2 regions of the Geobacillus sp. JS12 genome follow, and region 2 is predicted to be linked to the other one. Evidence: predicted binding sites of a transcription regulator. Region 2 holds the regulator's gene; the other holds the start of a gene.

Region 1 (3,422 bases), 1.3 Mb from region 2:
AATTTTGCCTGAACCGGGGAAAATATAATCGCCCTGCCGATAAAAAAGCTGCCCGGAATTGGATGGACTTGCATCCGGACAGCCGCGCGGCTTTTTGCTTATCTTTATGAAACACCGTAGTTCTCTTAAGGAAAGCGGGCGCCAAGTGAGAACAGGCAGGCGGAATCGGCCCGCTTTGAGAGGGATGCGCCTCCCCTCGACGAACAGGGGAAACAGGAATCAATGTTTCATTTTCGCCGCCAGTTCCAACAGCTCTTTGGCATGCCGTTTCGTCAATTCCGTCATCTCGACGCCGGAAATCATCCGCCCGATTTCTTTCACTTTCTCCTCCTCATTGAGCTTCCTCACGACTGTTTTCGTCCGTTCCCCATCCGTCTCTTTGGCGATCAACAAGTGCGTGTCCGCCATCGCAGCGACTTGCGGCAGATGGGAAATGCAAAGCACTTGCGACTGGCTGGCGATGCGGTAAATTTTTTCCGCCATCGCCTGGGCGACGCGTCCGCTGACACCGGTGTCGACCTCATCAAAAACAATCGACGTCACTCCTTGATGTTTGGAAAAAATCGTTTTCAACGCCAGCATAATGCGCGACAGCTCGCCGCCGGAAGCGACTTTGACGAGCGGTTTTAACGGCTCGCCGACGTTCGTCGAAATGTAAAACTCGACGACATCGATGCCGTCTTCTTGGAATCTAACCGGCACGCCGTCGACCAAGGGGGCGTCAAGCGATCCTTCGCGCTTGGCAAATACGATGTCAAATTTCGTTTTGTCCATGTACAAGTCTTTCAGTTCTTGATGAATGCGCTCAATCAGGCGCTGGGCATATGTTTGCCGAACAGCGGTGACGTTTTTCGCCTCCGTAAGCAACTCGTCCGTCACCAGAGCGAGCTGCTGCTTCAGCTCATGCACATGCGTTTCGCGATTTTCGATTGTCTCGATTTCCTCGGCGATCGTCTCGGCATAGTGCAAAATATCGGCGATCGTCGCCCCGTATTTTCGTTTGAGCTGCCCGATTTCCGCGAGACGGCTTTCAATGGCATCGAGCCGCTCTGGGTCGTACTCCATCTCCTCAATTTGATCGCGCAGCTTGTACATGACTTCCTCGAGCAAATAGTAGCAGTTCGACGTCGTTTCATGCGCATCTTTGAGCGCTGCATCCATGCCTGCGACGTCATCGAGATGGCGCATCGCCTCCCCGATCGAATCAAGTCCGCGTCCCTCTCCGGAGAGGGCCTCATAACTTTTCTGCAGCGCGGTATAAATTTTTTGAAAATTGACGATGCGAACTTTTTCCTCCATCAGCCGCTCGTCCTCGCCCGGCTCGAGCGCCGCCTGTTCGATTTCGCGCAACTGAAACGTCAACAAATCAAGCCGGTGCGCCATTTGCTGTTCATTTTCGCTCAGCTTTTTCAATTTTTTTCCGAGCTCCTCATACCGCTCGTAGACGGCGCGGTAGCGAGCAAGCGCCTCTGCTGCCTCTAGGCCGCCGAACTCGTCTAAAAGCGGCAGATGGCGGGACGGATCCATCAGTTCTTGATGTTCATGCTGGCCGTGAATATCCACAAGCGTCGCCCCGATGTCGCGCAGCACCGCCGTCGTGACGAGCTTGCCGTTAATGCGGCAGACACTTTTGCCGTTGGCGAAAATATCGCGGCGCAACACGATCATGCCGTCGCTGGCGTCGATGCCAACGTCTGCGCATTTTTGCCAGCATGGATGGCGGTCATCATCAAGCAAAAACAGCCCTTCGATTTCCGCCTTTTCCGCCCCAAAGCGGACAAATTCAGCGGAGCCGCGTCCGCCGATCAACAAATGAATCGCGTCGATGATGATCGATTTGCCGGCTCCCGTTTCGCCGGTTAACACCGTCAGCCCTTTGTCGAACGACAACGAGAGCGACTCGATAATGGCGAAATTTTTAATCGACAGCTCGGCGAGCATTTCACCACTCCTTGCCTGTCCGATTCATTCCACTTTTGATTATAGCACGTATGTTCGGATTTGCAAACGAGGACCGCCCTATCGTTCCGTCCTTGAACGCAGAACGGGAGCTGGGCCGGTCCTCGCCTAGAGCATGGACAACAGCTGGTCGGACACTTTTTCCGCATCTTTCGGCGTCCGGCAAATGATCAGGCACGTATCGTCGCCGCAAATCGTACCGACGATTTCGTTCCAATCCAAATTGTCGAGCAAGACGCCGACGGCATGGGCGTTGCCCGGCAGCGTCCGCAACACAAGCAAGTTGCCCGTTCCGTCAAGCTTCACAAACACATCAACAAGCGCCCGCTTCAGCTTTTGCAGCGGATTGAAGCGCTGGTCGGACGGAAGGCTGTACTTGTAGCGTCCGTTGGCCATCGGCACTTTGACGAGCTGCATTTCTTTAATGTCGCGCGAGACAGTCGCTTGGGTGACGTTAAAGCCAGCTTCTCTCAGCCGGTCGACAAGCTCGTCTTGCGTTTCAATGTCATGGTTCATAATGATTTCGCGAATTTTAATATGCCTTTGCCCTTTGTTCACACTGCGCCACCTCTTTGCTTGCAAAATGCCACGCTGTTGTTTCCCACCTCTATTCGCCATGCCCCTCTGTCCTGTCGCCACGTAGATGGGCGTGCGCCTCACGTACGATATGTGCGATCGGCATCGACAGACGGTTTTCCCCTTTGCGATTTTCTCCCGAATAAACGGCGTGAAGCAAAAACTCAATGTTGCCATCGCCGCCGGTAATCGGTGAATACGTTAAATGAAGAACATCGAACCCTTCCGCACAGGCGAATTGAATGATGGATTCGAGCACTTCCTCGTGAATGTTCGGGTCGCGAACAATCCCCTTTTTGCCGACCTTTTCCCTGCCGGCTTCAAACTGCGGCTTGACGAGCGCAATCACATCGCCGCCCGGCACCATGACCGTCTTGACGACCGGCAAAATGAGCCGCAGCGAAATAAACGAGACATCGATGACAGCTACTTCCGGCAGCCCTTTCGTAAACTGATCCGGCGTCACGTAGCGGAAGTTCGTCCGCTCCATCACAACGACGCGCTCGTCTTGACGCAGCTTCCAAGCAAGCTGGTTGTAGCCGACATCGACGGCATACGTCAGCTTCGCCCCATGCTGCAAGGCGCAGTCGGTGAAACCGCCGGTCGACGCGCCGATGTCAAGAACAATTTTATTTTCCACGCGAATATGAAACTCGCGCAACGCTTTTTCCAGTTTCAACCCACCGCGGCTGACGTACGGAAGCGGGTTGCCTTTCACCTCAAGCGGAATGTCAACCGGCACTTTTTCCCCGGGCTTATCGAGTCGAACGTCGTTTGAATAGACAAGCCCGGCCATGATCGCCCGCTTCGCCTTTTCTCGCGTTTCCGCCAGCCCTCGTTCGACAAGCAGCACATCGAGCCGTTCTTTTTTTCCTTTCATGTCTCAA
Region 2 (3,422 bases):
CCGAGCCACCCCTCTTTCGACCGTTTAATGGAAGCGCCGCCACTGGCTTTCCTTTAATTTTTTCGGCGTCACGTCGTTGCCGTTCGGGTCAATGACGGTCACTGTATGGAGCATATCGGTCATCGCCTTGCGGAACGCTTGAATGTACTCACGGCGCAGCTTCGCTTGCTCGAAGGCCTCTTCGGCCGACAAGCCGGCCGTTTTCGCTTTTTTCGCCAGTTCATTGATGCGGGCTAATTTATGTTTGGCAAGCATTGATTATCTTCTCCTATCTGCCATATTCTCACCCTGTTTTATCTTATCTGATCAACCGGGAAGATGGCAACGATGGCAGCTTGGCTTCCTTTGCCCGCTCGCCGCTTTAGGGTCAGGCGCAGTACACGATCAACGCCGCCTTTGTTGCTCGTCCATATATTCCTGGTAACGCCGATGGACGGTCGCCTTGGACGCCTCGTAACCGAAGCTTCGCATCGTCGCGGCGATATCGGCAAACGTCAGTCCGCGCTCGCGCAAGCGGACGATCTCCTCAACCGGCAGATCAATTCGATCGCGCCCGGCGTTTTCGCCCCGGCGCCTTAGGTTCCGCTCCGGTCGGTAGCCGCTGGCGATGGCTCGCTGCATGCCACGCTTAATTTTGGCGTTATGTATTTTTCTTTGGTACTCCTCGACAATCGCGATGATGGATAACACCATCTCATCGGCCTCCGACAGCGGCATCTCCCCGCGGTGGCTGGCGCTGTATATTTTCACCCCTTGCTTTTTCAAGCAATGCAGCACCGCCATGCGCGCATGGCCGCGCCCAAGCCGCGTTTCATCTTGAATGAGCAGCACATCGACCTCGCCTTCCTCGCACAGCGAAAGCAGCTCCAACACGCCGTCGCGGTCGGCTTCATAACCGCTCGCCTGCTCGGCGATCACTTTAACGACTTCAAATCCACACTCGGCCGCCAGTCGCTCGAGCTCATCTCGTTGCCTCGCGAGCGACGTTTCCTGTTCAGCTTTGTCCGTGCTGACTCGGCAGTAAATGACCGCCCTCATGGCCAATCCCTTCTTTCCATCACTGATTGACGGCCACCGAGCCGCCCTGCTTTGATTTTAACACAGGAATGACAATTTGTTCACCGGCGGCAAGACGCGGGCTCGGCAAATGGTTGACATCGACGACCCAGCGGATGAACTCATCAGGCGGCATATGGTGTTCCTGTTCGTACTGTTTTGCCAGCCCCCAAAGCGTATCGCCGGGAGCGACCGTGATCGTCACGTATTCTTTTTTATCGACCGGGCTGCTGGCGTAAACGAACCCTGCCAACACGAGCGCAAACAAAAATGAAAACAAAACATAGTGCAGCAACGTTTTCCCCATTCTCCCCACCCTTTCTAGAATGTTTGTTCGCTTTCCTTCATTATAGTCAAGAACATTTGTTTGTGTCAATAAAAAACTCGAACTTATGTTTGTTTTTTCGTCTTCCGCATGGTATAATGAAGGCAAATGATGTGGCGAGAGGTGTGAAACCATGACGAAACTGTCAAAACGACAACAGCAAATTTTAGAGTTTATTAAACAGGAAGTAAAAACAAAAGGCTATCCTCCGTCGGTGCGGGAAATTGGGGAAGCGGTTGGATTGGCGTCAAGTTCGACGGTCCACGGGCATCTCGCGCGCCTAGAAAGCAAAGGGTACATCCGCCGCGACCCGACAAAGCCGCGCGCCATTGAAATTTTGGACAACGATATGGCGAAGGAGAGAGAAAAAGAGGAGATCATCTCGGTGCCGATCATCGGCAAGGTGACGGCCGGCCAACCGATTACAGCGGTGGAAAACATCGAAGGCTACTTTCCGCTGCCGAAGCGGCTCGCCGCCGGCGAGGAGCAGCTGTTTATGCTTGAAGTGATGGGCGACAGCATGATCGAAGCCGGCATTCTCGACGGCGACTACGTCATCGTCCGCCAGCAGTCATCGGCCAACAACGGCGACATCGTCGTCGCCATGACGGAAGACAACGAGGCGACGGTGAAGCGGTTTTTCAAGGAAAAAGACCACATCCGCCTGCAGCCGGAAAACGCCCATCTTGAGCCGATCATCGTCCGCGACTGCACGATTCTCGGCAAAGTGATCGGCGTCTATCGCCTGTTCGACTGACTCGTGCCGGCCTGCGCCCATAAAAAAGCTGCCCTGAAAAAAACGGGGCAGCTTTTTTATGAATCAGTAGAGTTCCATATATTGGTCCAATTCCCATTGATGAACCGTTGTCCGATACATATCCCACTCAATTTCTTTCGCCTCGACGAAATGTTCGAATAAATGTTTGCCGAGCGCGTGAATCATCACTTCATCGGACTTCAAGTTTTCCAACGCTTCATAGAGCGTTGCCGGCAAATCGACAATGCCTTCTTCGAGCCGTTCTTCTTTCGTCATGACGTAAATGTTTCGATCCACTGGCGCCGGAGGAGTGAGCTTGTTCCGAATGCCGTCAAGCCCAGCGGCTAAAAGCACCGCCATGGCCAAGTATGGGTTGGCCGACGGGTCAACGCTGCGCACCTCAATGCGCGTGCTCATGCCGCGCGAAGCGGGAATGCGGATGAGCGGGCTGCGGTTGCGCGCCGACCAAGCGACGTAGCACGGCGCTTCATAGCCTGGAACAAGCCGCTTGTACGAGTTGACGGTCGGGTTCGTCACCGCCGTAAAGTTCGGCGCATGCTTCAGCACACCGGCGATAAACTGCCGCGCCGTATCGCTCAACTGCAAGTCGCCGTTCGGATCGAAAAAGGCGTTTTCACCGTTGCGGAACAGCGACAGGTTGCAATGCATTCCTGAACCGTTAATCCCAAAAATCGGCTTCGGCATAAAGGTCGCATGCAATCCATGTTTGCGGGCGATCGTTTTGACGACGAGCTTAAACGTTTGAATGTCGTCGCACGCTTTAATCGCATGGGCGTATTTAAAATCGATCTCATGCTGGCCCGGGGCGACTTCATGATGGGACGCTTCGATTTCAAACCCCATTTCCTCAAGCTCGAGCACAATGTCGCGCCGGCAGTTTTCCCCGAGATCCGTCGGCGCCAAATCGAAATAGCCGCCGCGATCGTTCAGCTCCATCGTCGGGTGTCCTTTTTCGTCAAGCTTGAAAAGGAAGAATTCAGGCTCAGCTCCTAAGTTAAAGGCGTTGAAGCCAAGCGCCTCCATCTCTTTCAGCATCCGCTTCAAGTTATAGCGCGGACAGCCTTCAAACGGCGTGCCGTCCGGGTTGTAAATGTCGCAGATAAAGCGGGCGACTTTCCCTTTTTCTGCGGTCCACGGGAAAATGACGAACGTATCCAAGTCCGGATACAAATACATATCCGACTCTTCAATGCGGACAAATCCTTCGATCGACGACCCGTCAAACATAATTTTGTTGTTAAGCGCTTTCTCCAGCTGGCTGAT

What was found. The regulator LexA, encoded in region 2, represses DNA repair genes until DNA is damaged. The targets are predictions, from matches to a motif close to CGAACATATGTTCG.
Region 1: a site for LexA is predicted at 1,985-1,998, ahead of recN (DNA repair protein RecN). Genes of this name have one in related genera too.

The regions. Positions count from the first base shown of each region.
Region 1 is NZ_CP014749.1:2,013,145-2,016,566, forward strand. It holds gene recN (DNA repair protein RecN) at 220-1,941, opposite strand; gene ahrC (transcriptional regulator AhrC/ArgR) at 2,068-2,517, opposite strand; gene A0V43_RS09830 (TlyA family RNA methyltransferase) at 2,567-3,415, opposite strand; gene dxs (1-deoxy-D-xylulose-5-phosphate synthase) at 3,419-3,422, opposite strand, start outside.
Region 2 is NZ_CP014749.1:749,347-752,768, reverse strand. It holds gene A0V43_RS03790 (DUF896 domain-containing protein) at 25-255, opposite strand; gene A0V43_RS03785 (YneB family resolvase-like protein) at 385-1,038, opposite strand; gene yneA (cell division suppressor protein YneA) at 1,058-1,363, opposite strand; gene lexA (transcriptional repressor LexA) at 1,515-2,138, shown strand; gene glnA (type I glutamate--ammonia ligase) at 2,202-3,422, opposite strand, start outside.